One region of the Alkaliphilus metalliredigens QYMF genome, then DNA from elsewhere that is predicted to be linked to it. Evidence: riboswitches for the same ligand, from Rfam matches in the RefSeq annotation. Region 1 holds a riboswitch; each other region holds the start of a gene.
The links. A riboswitch is a leader RNA that binds a small molecule or an ion and turns the genes downstream of it on or off. The one in region 1 is predicted to bind S-adenosylmethionine.
Positions count from the first base shown of each region.

Region 2: linked by a shared signal. The riboswitch ahead of AMET_RS19120 (methionine ABC transporter ATP-binding protein) and the one ahead of metK (methionine adenosyltransferase) in region 1 are both predicted to bind S-adenosylmethionine.
Region 3: linked by a shared signal. The riboswitch ahead of metA (homoserine O-acetyltransferase MetA) and the one ahead of metK (methionine adenosyltransferase) in region 1 are both predicted to bind S-adenosylmethionine.

Region 1 covers NC_009633.1:761,794-766,084, reverse strand. The annotation lists gene AMET_RS03565 (RNA polymerase sigma factor) at 181-753, opposite strand; gene metK (methionine adenosyltransferase) at 962-2,146, opposite strand; SAM riboswitch class I at 2,322-2,422, opposite strand; gene AMET_RS03555 (COG2426 family protein) at 2,525-2,992, opposite strand; gene AMET_RS24790 (aspartyl-phosphate phosphatase Spo0E family protein) at 3,281-3,436, shown strand; gene yyaC (spore protease YyaC) at 3,509-4,042, shown strand; gene AMET_RS24100 (S-layer homology domain-containing protein) at 3,984-4,291, opposite strand, start outside.
Region 2 covers NC_009633.1:4,001,917-4,006,207, forward strand. The annotation lists gene AMET_RS19110 (MetQ/NlpA family ABC transporter substrate-binding protein) at 1-652, opposite strand, end outside; gene AMET_RS19115 (methionine ABC transporter permease) at 704-1,381, opposite strand; gene AMET_RS19120 (methionine ABC transporter ATP-binding protein) at 1,344-2,408, opposite strand; SAM riboswitch class I at 2,532-2,633, opposite strand; gene AMET_RS19125 (transposase) at 2,650-3,201, opposite strand; gene AMET_RS27415 (helix-turn-helix domain-containing protein) at 3,496-3,939, shown strand; gene AMET_RS27420 (hypothetical protein) at 4,002-4,291, shown strand, end outside.
Region 3 covers NC_009633.1:3,804,855-3,809,145, reverse strand. The annotation lists gene AMET_RS18230 (UDP-N-acetylmuramoyl-tripeptide--D-alanyl-D-alanine ligase) at 1-1,091, shown strand, start outside; SAM riboswitch class I at 1,224-1,334, shown strand; gene metA (homoserine O-acetyltransferase MetA) at 1,488-2,432, shown strand; gene AMET_RS18220 (trans-sulfuration enzyme family protein) at 2,455-3,612, shown strand; gene AMET_RS18215 (trans-sulfuration enzyme family protein) at 3,618-4,291, shown strand, end outside.

The DNA.
Region 1 (4,291 bases):
AAATCACCCTTTATTTACATCCCCAGAAGTTACCTTAGCTTTTTTCATGAAATTACATCTCTAGGAGACGTCAGACTGCGTAAGAATTGTCACCCTGAGCGTAGCGAATGGGTCTTGAAGGTTTAAAATTCAAGATTCTTCACTGTGTTCAGAATGACAAAATCAAGAGAAAATGAGTTTTTACGTAGCCTGACGTCTTAACTTCCTTAATGCCAGCCCCTTTGTCTTTGCCACAGTAATGGGATGTACCCCTCTTTTGGCTGCAATTGTTTTTAAAGAATGTTTATTAAAATAAAAGTCCCTCACCACCTGTTGCTGACCTTGGCTTAAACAACTCATATTTTCATGTATCCATTGATGGGTCTCTTTTCTAATGAGATCTTCTTCAATCTCTACTGACTCATCTACAATCAGGTCAATCCAAGTCCCATTTTCTTCTTCAACTCCATTTCCTATAGGCGAATCCAGGGATAGATGAATTCGCTGTTTCCTTCTCCTGTTTTGATAAAAGTGTTGTACAGCTAATGCAACATAGCCCAAAAACGGAACACCCTTTTCTAAATCGAAGGTCTCTATTGCTTCTAGTATCTTCATACGACCATCCTGAATGGCATCCTCATCATATCCTTTACATCCTCCATATCTACCACTGTGTGAGATCACTAAGGGATTTAATTTAAAAACAATCCATTCCTTTGCCTGTCTGTTTCCTGCCTTTGCCTCCAACACCCTTGCTTCAAAATCTTGATTCACTTTAACCCTTCCTTTTGGAAGGTGCACCTTCAAGTATTACCGGTAGTTCTATTGTAGCGCTGCAGTGAGTTTTTGGCGAAGAGAGAACGGGGCTTATTCCCCTACTGATTCAGTGGCATTCCTTATGGAATAAGTTTAAATCACGAAAAAAAGCTTATTTCCTCTGTGAATCACTAAAGGAAATAAGCTTTTTACTTGTATGTCTTAATTAAAGTACTTCTGCTCTCAAGGCTTCAGCCTTATCAGTTCTTTCCCATGGTAAATCTACATCGGTACGTCCAAAGTGTCCATAGGCTGCAATTTGGCGATAAATTGGTCTTCTTAGGTCTAAGTCTCTAATGATGGCAGCTGGTCTTAGGTCAAAATATTTGTGGACAAGTTCGATCATCTTGTCTTCATCTACTTTTCCTGTTCCAAATGTTTCAACTAAAATAGATACCGGTTGCGCCACTCCAATGGCATAGGCCAGCTCAATTTCACATTTATCAGCTAGGCCTGCGGCAACAATGTTTTTCGCTACATATCTAGCAGCATAGGCAGCTGATCTGTCTACCTTTGTTGGATCTTTCCCCGAGAAAGCACCTCCGCCATGACGGGCATATCCACCATAGGTATCTACAATAATTTTTCTACCGGTTAAGCCCGCATCTCCTTGGGGTCCACCCACGACAAATCGTCCAGTTGGATTAATTAAATATCTTGTTTTTGCATCAATTAATTCCGCTGGTACAATGTTGTTGATGACATACTCGATTAAGTCTCTCTCAATTGTTTTGTGATCTACTTCAGGGCTATGCTGTGTAGAAATAACAATGGTGTCCACTCTTTTGGGTTTATCTCCATCATATTCTACAGTTACCTGTGTTTTTCCATCAGGTCTTAAGTAATCCAAGGTCCCGTTCTTTCTGACATCTGATAAGCGCTTTGCTAGCTTATGGGCTAATGAAATCGGTAAGGGCATTAATTCAGGTGTTTCGTTGCAGGCAAATCCAAACATGATTCCTTGGTCTCCAGCACCGATGGACTCTAGCCCATCGGTCACTTCTCCAGCTCTATTTTCTAAGGCTTCATTTACACCTTGGGCAATGTCAGGTGACTGCTCATTGATGGCAGTTAATACAGCGCATGTGTCACTGTCAAATCCAAACTTTGCACGGGTGTAGCCAATTTCCGCAATGGTTCTACGAACCACCTTAGGGATGTCCACATAACAATCAGTTGTAATTTCTCCTGCCACTAATACAAGTCCTGTGGACACACTTGTTTCACAAGCAACTCTTGCCTTTGGATCCTTCTCGAAAATCGCATCTAATACAGCATCTGAAATTTGATCGCAGATCTTATCTGGATGTCCCTCTGTAACAGACTCTGAAGTAAATAATCTTTTTCCCATTTATAAGCCTCCTCTATTTCTTTGTTTCTTTGTTGTCTATGTAGCCTATTCATATACCCTGTCCTTAGGCTTTCGCAAGTCCCTATTAATATACCCGACTCAACTGAAACTATATAAAAAATTAAAACCCTCTTAATATGATGGGCTCATCAGAAGAGGGTTGTCTTTCAATATTTCCTCATCTTTCAGAACCAAAATTCTGAGGGACTTAGCACCATACACTCTATGGTTGCCGGATTTCATCGGGCCCTTCCCCTCCATCACTCTTGATAAGGCATCAAGATTTCTATTTAATTTCTCACTGAAAACATAATACCATTGGGTTTTATATATGTCAACATTTTTTTTACATATATGAAACTTCACTTGAAGACTGGATTAGATTTTTATTGCAATATAACTCAGAATAAACATAATCGTACCAGCAATGGAGGCTCCTACTGCGATGGCAGGCATGGCATACTTAAATGGAACCGCCAATAGTTTTGCCGCCAAGCACCCACTCCATACCCCAGTGGTAGGCAAGGGTATTGCCACAAACAGTACCAGTCCTAATGTACTATATTTTCGAATTCTTTCACTGCTCTTCCTGGTTTTTTTCACAGTACGTTGAATAAACTTGAAAAAAAACTTGGACTTTTTTAGTTTTTCAAAAACCGGCTCTAGGAATAATAATAAAAAAGGCACTGGTAGTAAACTCCCCACAACCCCTAAAATTGTGGCGTGTAATGGATGTATTCCCATGGAAACCCCTATGGGAATCGCTCCCCTTAGCTCCATAATTGGCAGAGCCGCAATAAAAAGAACCATCAACTCCTTTGTCATCCACTGAAAAGCACTCTCCATTTTTTCACCTCAATCTCTCCATTATATTTTATCATTGAGAGACTTGTCCTAGTCCTATATTTTGTTTTTTTATGTTCTGTTTTCTATTTAATTTACCACTGTTTTTCCCTAGGCATCTACTTTAAGTTTCTGTAATACTTATTTAATATTATGGTAATCTCCACGTAATGTTTAATCCCTTTATTTAGTGGTATAATATGGACAAGCGTACCATTCCAGTAAAATATTGGTATGCGGGTTCCAAGTCCACCGTAGGTGCTCTTAACCATAAGAATGGAGTGATACTAGGTGAATCATATTAATAATTTAAAAGATCGCATCGAAGAACTTAAAGAACAACTTAGTCGCTCATTAGATGAAGGTAGGGCCACCTATGACATTGTGGATTTGAGTCAAGAGCTTGATGAATTGATTGTAGAATATTATCTATTGAATAATGAATAAGCTATTCCCCCTCCTTTAGTCATAAATTGCAAACACCCCCTATATATATAACATATATAGGGGGTGTTTCTTTTGGTTAGCTATCATTATAAAAATCCACAGATGATTCCTCAGTTTGTCCGCTATTTATCCCTGAATCTCCCTGATGAATTTATTGTCCTTTGTATCGGTACCGATCGCTGTATCGGCGATGCCCTAGGTCCTTTAGTGGGTAGTCTTCTATTACAGAAGCACTTTCCACATCTCATTTATGGCACTCTGGGTCAGCCTATTCATGCTTTGAACCTCAAAAACACAATTACGATGCTCAAACAGAAACATCCAAATGCTTTTATTCTAGCCATCGACGCAAGCCTTGGTGACAGTGAACAGGTGGGATTCATAACGCTCCGCCCAGGTCCCATTGCTCCAGGCAAGGGTGTGGGTAAAGCCCTACCTTCTGTTGGTGATCTTTCACTAATCGGAATTGTTGCTCCAAACGATGAGAAAATCAATTCAACCATTCACCATATCCGACTCAGCTTAATCATGGATTTAGCGCAACAAATTACTGAAGTCTTAATGCATCACTGTCATATCGCAGGAGATAATAAATCCACTTACTAAACTCAGCCCGGGTGATATAATCCTTAGGTCGTAGCCTGTTATCTCTTTGCAATATTCCCAATGTTTTTAATTCATTGATGCTGTCTATGGCCCAAGGGCTGATTTTTTCTTGATCCTCATAGGGCTCAGCTGTCATGATCATCGTATTTGTATTTAATCCACTTGCTAAAATCACTGCCGCTTGTTCTCGGGTGACGAAATCACTTGGCCTCAATGTGCCATCCTCATATCCAGTCATAATTTCCAGTT
Region 2 (4,291 bases), 1.7 Mb from region 1:
CAATAAATATTGAATCCTCTACAGGATTCATCCCTGCCTCAATGATAAAATTAGTATTAATTACAGCCACTGCCACATCCGGTAGAGCTCTAATAAGCATTGGTGCCTCCAGCTCAACTATTTTAATGTTTTTAGGATTTTCTACTATATCCCTAACTGTTACCGCAGTACCTGCACCTTCCCTGAGTTTAATAACTCCGGCTGTCTCCAATAGGATCAATGCCCTAGCTTGATTTGTCGAATCATTGGGAACTGCTACCTGTTGGCCTTCAACTAGTTCACTAGGTGAAGCGATTTTATCAGAATAGATACCCATTGGAAAGTTTACTGTTGGTGCGATGGTAATAAGATCCATGCTTCTATCTGTATTAAATTTAATTAAGTATGGTTCATGCTGAAAAATATTAGCATCCAATTCCTTATCAAATAGCTGTATATTGGGTTGAATATACTCATTGAAAACAACTAATTCTATATTTAAGCCCTTATCCTCAGCCAATTCTTTAACCTTTTTAGCAATTTCTTCATGGGGCCCACCTGTTACACCAATCTTTAATGTATCTTCATTACCAGCAGCGGTTTTAGCTCCACAGCCCGTTACAATTAATGCCAATAAAACAATAGTTATAGATATTAGTATGATTTTTTTCATTTTTTTCTCTCCTTCAGTCATTTTTTGTGTTTATTTTGCTTGTTGTTTAATTTAGTGACTTAATTTCTTTTGAAAATATTCCCCTGTACTTTGAACAACATTTACGATCAGCAGCAAAATTATTGTGCTTACAATCATGATGTCAGTTCTATAATATTGATAACCGTATCGTATAGCGAAATCCCCAAGACCTCCACCTCCCACCGTTCCAGCTATGGCAGAAAAACCGATTAAGCTAACGACGGTTATGGTTAAAGCATATATGATTCCAGGTAAGCCCTCCACAAGTAATACCCTATAGATTATTTCAAAGGGGCTAGATCCCATGGCCTGTGCTGCTTCAATAACTCCTGGATCTATATCTAACAGTGCTGACTCCACCTGCCGTGCCACAAAGGGAGCGGAGGCAAATATTAGAGGTATTATTGCACCCCTAAGACCTATTGTTGTGCCAGCTAAAAATCTTGTAATAGGTATAATGGCCGTTAACAAAATTACAAAAGGTAAAGATCTAAATATATTCACTACCTTTCCCAATATAAAATTTATCAATTTATTTTCCACCAGATTCCCTTTTCTTGTAATAACTAAGATTACACCTAAAGGAATTCCGATTATGGAGGCAATTAATCCAGATATAAAAACCATAATCAAGGTATCCATAAATGCTTTAACTAACTCAGGAAACAATTCAACTACATTGGGTAGCATTTGATTTACTAGCTCCATACTCTCTTAATACCTCCACTCGTATTTTATTGCTTTCAAGAAGTGCAATTGCTTCTTGAATCTTTCCTTCATTACCCGTAAGACTGACCACAAGACTTCCAAAGGGGATCCCCTGTAGGCTTTCTATGCTTCCAAAAAGTATGTTTACCATAATCCCATACTCTCTAGATATTCTAGAAATAAAAGGTTGCCCCGTTACCTGACCAACAAAGGTAACTTTTACAGTTAATTCATATTGACCTGGATCCCTGAGGAAATTCTGATTTATCAACTCATCTAGGCCTTCATAACCCATGGTCTTAGCAATAAATTCCCTGGTAATATCTGTTGCTGGATTAGAAAAGACATCTATGATGCTTCCCTCCTCTACTACCTCCCCAGCATCCATCACGGCCACCCTATTGCAAACTTCCTTTATAACCTCCATTTGATGGGTAATAATTACCACCGTTAAATTGAGCTTTTGATTAATCTCTTTCAACAGGTTTAAAATTGACCTTGTATTCTGAGGATCTAGGGCTGAGGTTGCCTCATCACATAATAATACCTCTGGATCATTGGCAAGGGCCCTTGCTATGCCCACCCTCTGTTTCTGACCTCCACTTAGCTGAGAGGGATAAGAATAAATCTTATCTTTAATTCCAACCAATTCTAAAAGTTTTACCACTTTTTCATTTATTTCAACCTTTGTTAAACCTTTACCCTTTAAGGGGTAAGCTATATTATCATACACAGTCCTCCTCTTCATTAAGTTAAAGTGTTGGAAAATCATTCCTATTTTTTCTCTTTGTTTCCTTAATTCCTTTGGCGATAGTTCTGTTAATTCTATGCCATTTATTGTGACTTTCCCAGAATCCATTTTTTCTAAAAGATTAATGCATCTTATCAAGGTGCTTTTACCAGCCCCACTATATCCAATTATTCCAAATATATCTCCTCTTTGTATTTTCAAGCTAACCTTTTTTAATGCCTTAACAGCTTCTTTGTTACTTCCATAGGTTTTGGTTAGTTCATGTAATATAATCAATTTTCAGCCTCCTTTCTTTACCATAGAAATAGCACATACTTTTTACCAAATAAAAAAACCTCTTCTCAAAGAGAGAAAAGGTTTATCTGCATAAAAATAACCCAAGAAGGGTTTCATTATCCATTCTCATCTCCCAGAACTATGTTCTGCTGGATTTAGCACCGTCACATATGTGTGGTTGCTGAAACATCATCGGGCCAGTCCCTCAGTTTCTCTTGATAAGTTATATTTAGTTTTTATATTAGATATGATTATATAGTGTATAAAATGTTTTGTCAACAATAAAATTAATTTCCTTCTTTTCTTTTGATTCATTTTGTAACGTCCATGCTTCTACCTTAAATTGATTTTTTATTATCTGCCTTAATTCATCATCTGATATATTCTTCTTTTTTTCCTTGATTTCTAAGCACTCATCATTATTATTCTTTTTGTTAAATTTAATAAATAATTCAATAGCTATATCATTGTCTTTAGCAAATATTTTAAGTACATATTCCTTATCTATTATTTTGGGGGTTACTGAATATTCCCTATAACTACTCCATCTATAGTCTTTTATATTTCTTATAATTCCTGCTTTTATAGGATTTTGATGAATGTATCTTATAACCGTCAAAAAATATGATTCTGTCTCTACGGGTTCACTTTTAAATCGATCTTGAAATAAAGTTCCTACCCGTTCATACTTCTTGTTATACCAATATACATAGCTTCCACTTATACGTCTCATTATTTGTTCTAATGGTTCTTTTCCTTCTTTTAACAATAGATGTATGTCACTAGTGTTCAATTAATGGATTTTAAATCCATTGACAATACTTCGTATCCAGTACTTTCATAATTTGACTTAAATTTAGACATGAAAATAGTCAGTAACCTTTGCTTTAATATAATTACACACTAACCATATTTGCAAGGGGGTACTGACTATTGGTTAATGATAATTATATCACTATTTTCGAAAAATTATTAGACATCATTGATTGGAAAAAATTGAAAGAATCTACTTATCTACTAGTGCTTAGTAACCTCCTTCTTTGGGGAAGATATGTGTAAACTAATCCCAAAGAAATGGAGGAACATCATGAAAAAGAAATATATCGTAAAACTGACCAATGAAGAACATCAAGAACTAACAGATATAATAAGTAAAGGTAAATCACCGGCATATAAAATCAAACATGCAAACATTCTTCTCAAGGCCAATACAGACGGACCAAACTGGATTGATAGACAAATTGCAGAAGCGTTTAATTGCCATAGCAATACGATAACAAATGTCAAAAAACGCTTCGTAGAAGAAGGTCTTGATAGTGCTCTTGACCGAAAAAAGAGAGATCCTTCTACTTTGCCTAGAAAATTTGATGGTGTAGATCAAGCTAAAATAATAGCTCTTGCCTGCAGCACACCACTGGCTGATCATTCTCACTGGACATTGAGGTTACTCGCTAATAAAGTTGTTGAATTAAATATAGTTGATTCTATTTCACATCAAACAGTTTCCAGGATTCTAAAAAAAATGACTTGAAGCCTCACCAAAGTAAGTATTGGATGATACCCCCTGAACAAGATGCTGCCTTCGTATGCGCTATGGAAGATGTCCTTGATTTATACCAGAGACCCTATGATAGTAATAAGCCTGTAGTTTGTATGGATGAACAGCCTATACAACTTATTAGGGAAACTCGTACCCCTCTCCCCTTAGAACCTGGGAAACCTGAACGACACGATTATGAATACGAAAGAAATGGTACAGCAAATGCTTTTATGTTTACAGAGCCTTTGGGTTGTAATCGTTCTGTTCATATCACAGAGACAAGTGCAAAGGAAATATTTGAAGTAGAAAAACTTAAAGCCCTAGCAGATAAAGGTTATTACAA
Region 3 (4,291 bases), 1.9 Mb from region 1:
CTTTAGCAAAGGCGTATCGAAACCAATTAAATGTAAAGATCATCGGTATTACAGGTAGTAACGGAAAGACTTCAACAAAGGATATCCTTTTTAATATATTACAGACTGTCTATAAGACACATAAGACCTTGGGAAATCTAAATAATCATTTAGGGGTACCGCTAACGCTATTAGAAATGGCTGAAAATACTGAAATAGCAGTGATTGAGATGGGAATGTCTGGTTTAGGTGAAATTGAACTTTTATCTAAGATTGCTTCATCTGACGTGGCGATTATTACAAATTCAACAAATGTACACATCAATGATTTGGGTTCGGTAGAAAACATACTAAAGGCAAAACTTGAAATCATAGAAGGATTAAAACCCCATGGACTTTTTATTTACTTTGGAGATAGCCCTCCACTTAGAGTAGGGGTAGAGAAGCTGGATCTAAAACAAAAAAAAGTGACATTTGGAATCAATCGTGATAATGATTATACTGTTAAATTAATTTCTTCAGAAAATGAAGGGATATACTTTGAACTAGTAGGTAGTGATTCTCCTAGACTGTTCTTATCTATGCTTGGAAATCATCAAATATACAATGCTGCAGCTGCTATTGCTGTTGCTCAGTATTTTAATATTACCTTGGAAAAGATACAAGAAGGGATGTTGAAAATTGAAGCTACAGGTATGCGAAATGAGTTAATTAAATGCAATGGATTTGATATTTTAAATGATTCTTATAAGTCTAATCCTATTAGTCTACGATCTGTTCTAGATACAATGTATTCTTTCAAAAAATATAAACAAAAGATTGTGGTCCTTGGAGATATGTTTGGTACTGGGGAAAATGAAATTACAACACATATAGACATAGGAGAAGAAATTGACCCTAGCCAAATAGACTATGTATTTACCATTGGGGAACTAGGAAAATATTTTGCTCAGGGAGCAAAAACGAGATTTCCAGATGAACGGGTTTTTTCATTTATGGATAAGTCATCACTGACAACAAAACTCAAAGAAATGATCAAAAAAGATGCCATTGTTTTAATAAAAGGATCTAGAATATTGGAGCTTGAAAAAGTTGTAGATGAGTTGAAGTAATTGAGGAAATTGTATAATTATTTTTAAAGAATAACAATTTTACATCAACACAACTGAAAATTATCTTATTAGTTAAATGTTTTGATTGACAAGAATAGTCTGAATATATATAATGGGATCTAACTAAATATATTACTATCAAGAGTGGTGGAGGGACTGGCCCGATGAAACCCAGCAACCTGCGAAAGCGAGGTGCTAAATCCTGCAGCAATATTCGAAAGAATTGGTGCTGAAAGATAGATGAGTTTCTATGATATTAACCTCTTCTGTTTTTCAGAAGGGGTTTTCTTACGATTAAGCACTTGAATTTTTAAAAATTTTTAGCATGGATGTCAATTAATGAAACAGAGTCAAAGCTTATATTTACTAAATAGAAGAAAACGGAGGAGAATGATGATGCCAATAAAAATTCCCGATGATTTGCCGGCTGTAGAAACATTGGAAAAGGAAAACATATTTGTGATGACTGAAAGTCGTGCCACCCATCAAGACATTAGACCACTAAAGATTGTGATTTTGAATTTGATGCCAACGAAAATAGAAACAGAAACCCAGTTATTGAGGTTATTGGGAAATTCACCGATTCAGGTTGATATTACACTTATTCATCCTAATAGTCATGTTTCAAAGAACACATCCAAAGAGCATTTACTCAGGTTTTATCATACATTTGAAGAAATTAAAAAGGAAAAATTTGATGGTATGATTATTACTGGTGCACCCATTGAATTATTAGACTTCGAAACAGTAGACTATTGGGAAGAACTTTGTGAAATTATGAAATGGAGCCTACAGAATGTTTATTCTACCCTGCATATATGTTGGGGAGCTCAGGCTGGATTGTACTATCACTATGGTATTCCTAAGTATCCCTTGGAAAATAAAATGTTTGGTGTGTTCCCTCACTGGGTCAATAAAAAAACAGTCAAATTATTTCGAGGCTTTGATGATTATTTTTATGTACCACATTCTCGGCATACAGAGATAAGACATGATGACATACAAAAAGTAGATGAACTAGAAATTTTATCGGAATCAAAGGAATCAGGAGTGCATATTGTAGGAGCAAAAAATGGAAGACAAATTTTTGTAACGGGACATTCAGAATATAGTCCACTAACCTTAAAATCAGAGTATGAAAGGGATAAGGAGAGTGGAAAGCTCATTAATATCCCAGATCATTACTACCCTCAAGATGATCCGACAAAAGAGCCTGTAGTCAAATGGAGGAGCCATGCCAGTCTTTTATTTAGCAATTGGCTGAATTATTATGTTTATCAGGAAACCCCCTATGATTTAGAAGGGATAGAGAGAGTCACCCGTGATGACATAGAAATATAAATGAAAAAGGAGGAGAGCATCTATGAGTTGCGTGAAGGATAAGAAGTTGCATATTGAAACTGAAGTTGTACATGGATTTAAAGGATATGATCCCCATACGGGAGCTGTAAGTTTTCCCATATACCAGAGTGCAACCTTTAGGCACCCGGGTCTTAATGAGACCACGGGCTATGATTACTCAAGATTACAAAACCCGACCCGGGAAGAACTTGAAAATACCATGGCATGTTTAGAAAAAGGAAAGCATGGACTGGCTTTTTCCAGTGGTATGGCGGCGATATCAACAGTGTTTACTCTGTTTACACCGGGTCAGCATATTATTGTTTCGGATGATCTTTATGGAGGCACCTATCGAATTTGTGAAGAGATTTATAAACGGTATGGGATTGAATTTAGCTATGTTGACACCAGTAAAATTAGGGAAGTTGAGAAGGCCTTAAGGGAGAACACAGCTGCGATATTCATTGAAACACCATCAAATCCCATGATGAAGGTAGCTGATATTGCTTCAATTTCTGAAATTGCAAAGTCAAAGGAGGTAATGCTTATTGTAGACAATACCTTTTTGACACCGTATTTTCAGAGACCCCTAGGGCTTGGGGCAGATATTGTGATTCATAGTGGAACAAAATATCTCGGTGGACACAATGATACCCTGGCTGGATTTGTGATTGTAAAGGATGACGATCTAGGAGAAAACCTGAAACTGATTCAAAAAAGCCAAGGAGCTGTTCTAGCTCCCTTTGATAGTTGGTTAATCCTACGTGGTATTAAAACATTAGGAATTAGACTTGAAAAGCAACAGCAGAATGCCATAAAAGTAGCCGCTTGGTTAAAGGAGCACCAGCAGGTTGAAAAAGTCTATTATGTGGGAGATCCTGACCATGAGGGATACCAATTATCTAAGAAACAAGCATCGGGCTTTGGCGCCATGATTTCTTTTACAGTCAAGAGTCAGGAAGTGGCAAAGCAGGTACTTGACCGTGTTCAAGTCATAATGTTTGCAGAGAGTCTAGGTGGTGTTGAAAGTCTAATCACGTATCCTATGGTACAGACCCATGCAGCTATCCCCCAAGAGATAAGGGAAAGAATTGGTGTAAATGATAAACTATTAAGGCTTTCTGTTGGCATAGAAGCAGTAGAAGATATCATATTAGACTTAGAAAGGGCATTGAGGTGAGAAAAATGAATTTTGGAACAAAACTAATACATAATACAAACGATAAGGATAAAATAACCGGTGCTTTAAGTATACCCATCTATCAGGTGTCTACCTATCACCAAGAGGATATTGAGGCAGAACAGGAGTATCAATATTCAAGGTCAGAAAATCCAACAAGAAGAGCCATAGAGGAAACAATAGCTGAACTTGAAAATGGAGATAGGGGGTTTGCGTTTTCCTCAGGAATGGCAGCGACTTCATCTGTGCTTTCAATTTTTTCCGCAGGAGATCACATCATTGCCTGTCAAGACGTATATGGCGGAACATATAGGGCTTTGAATCGTATTTTTAATCGGTACGGAATAGAAGTCAGCCTTGTAGATACAACTGATTTAGGTGAGATTGAGGCCAATATCAAAGAGAATACACGGGCAATTTTTCTTGAAACACCATCTAACCCTACATTGAAAATAACCAATCTTAAGGGTGCAGTGGGTATTGCAAAGGCACATCATTTACTGGTTATTGTAGACAATACATTTATGACTCCTTATTTACAGCGCCCCCTTGATCTTGGAGCAGATATCGTGATCCATAGTGCAACGAAATTTATAGGTGGGCATAGTGATGTTGTTGCAGGTTTGGTTGCCGTAAAAGGGAAAGCACTTTCGGAAAGACTGTACATGATTCAAAACGG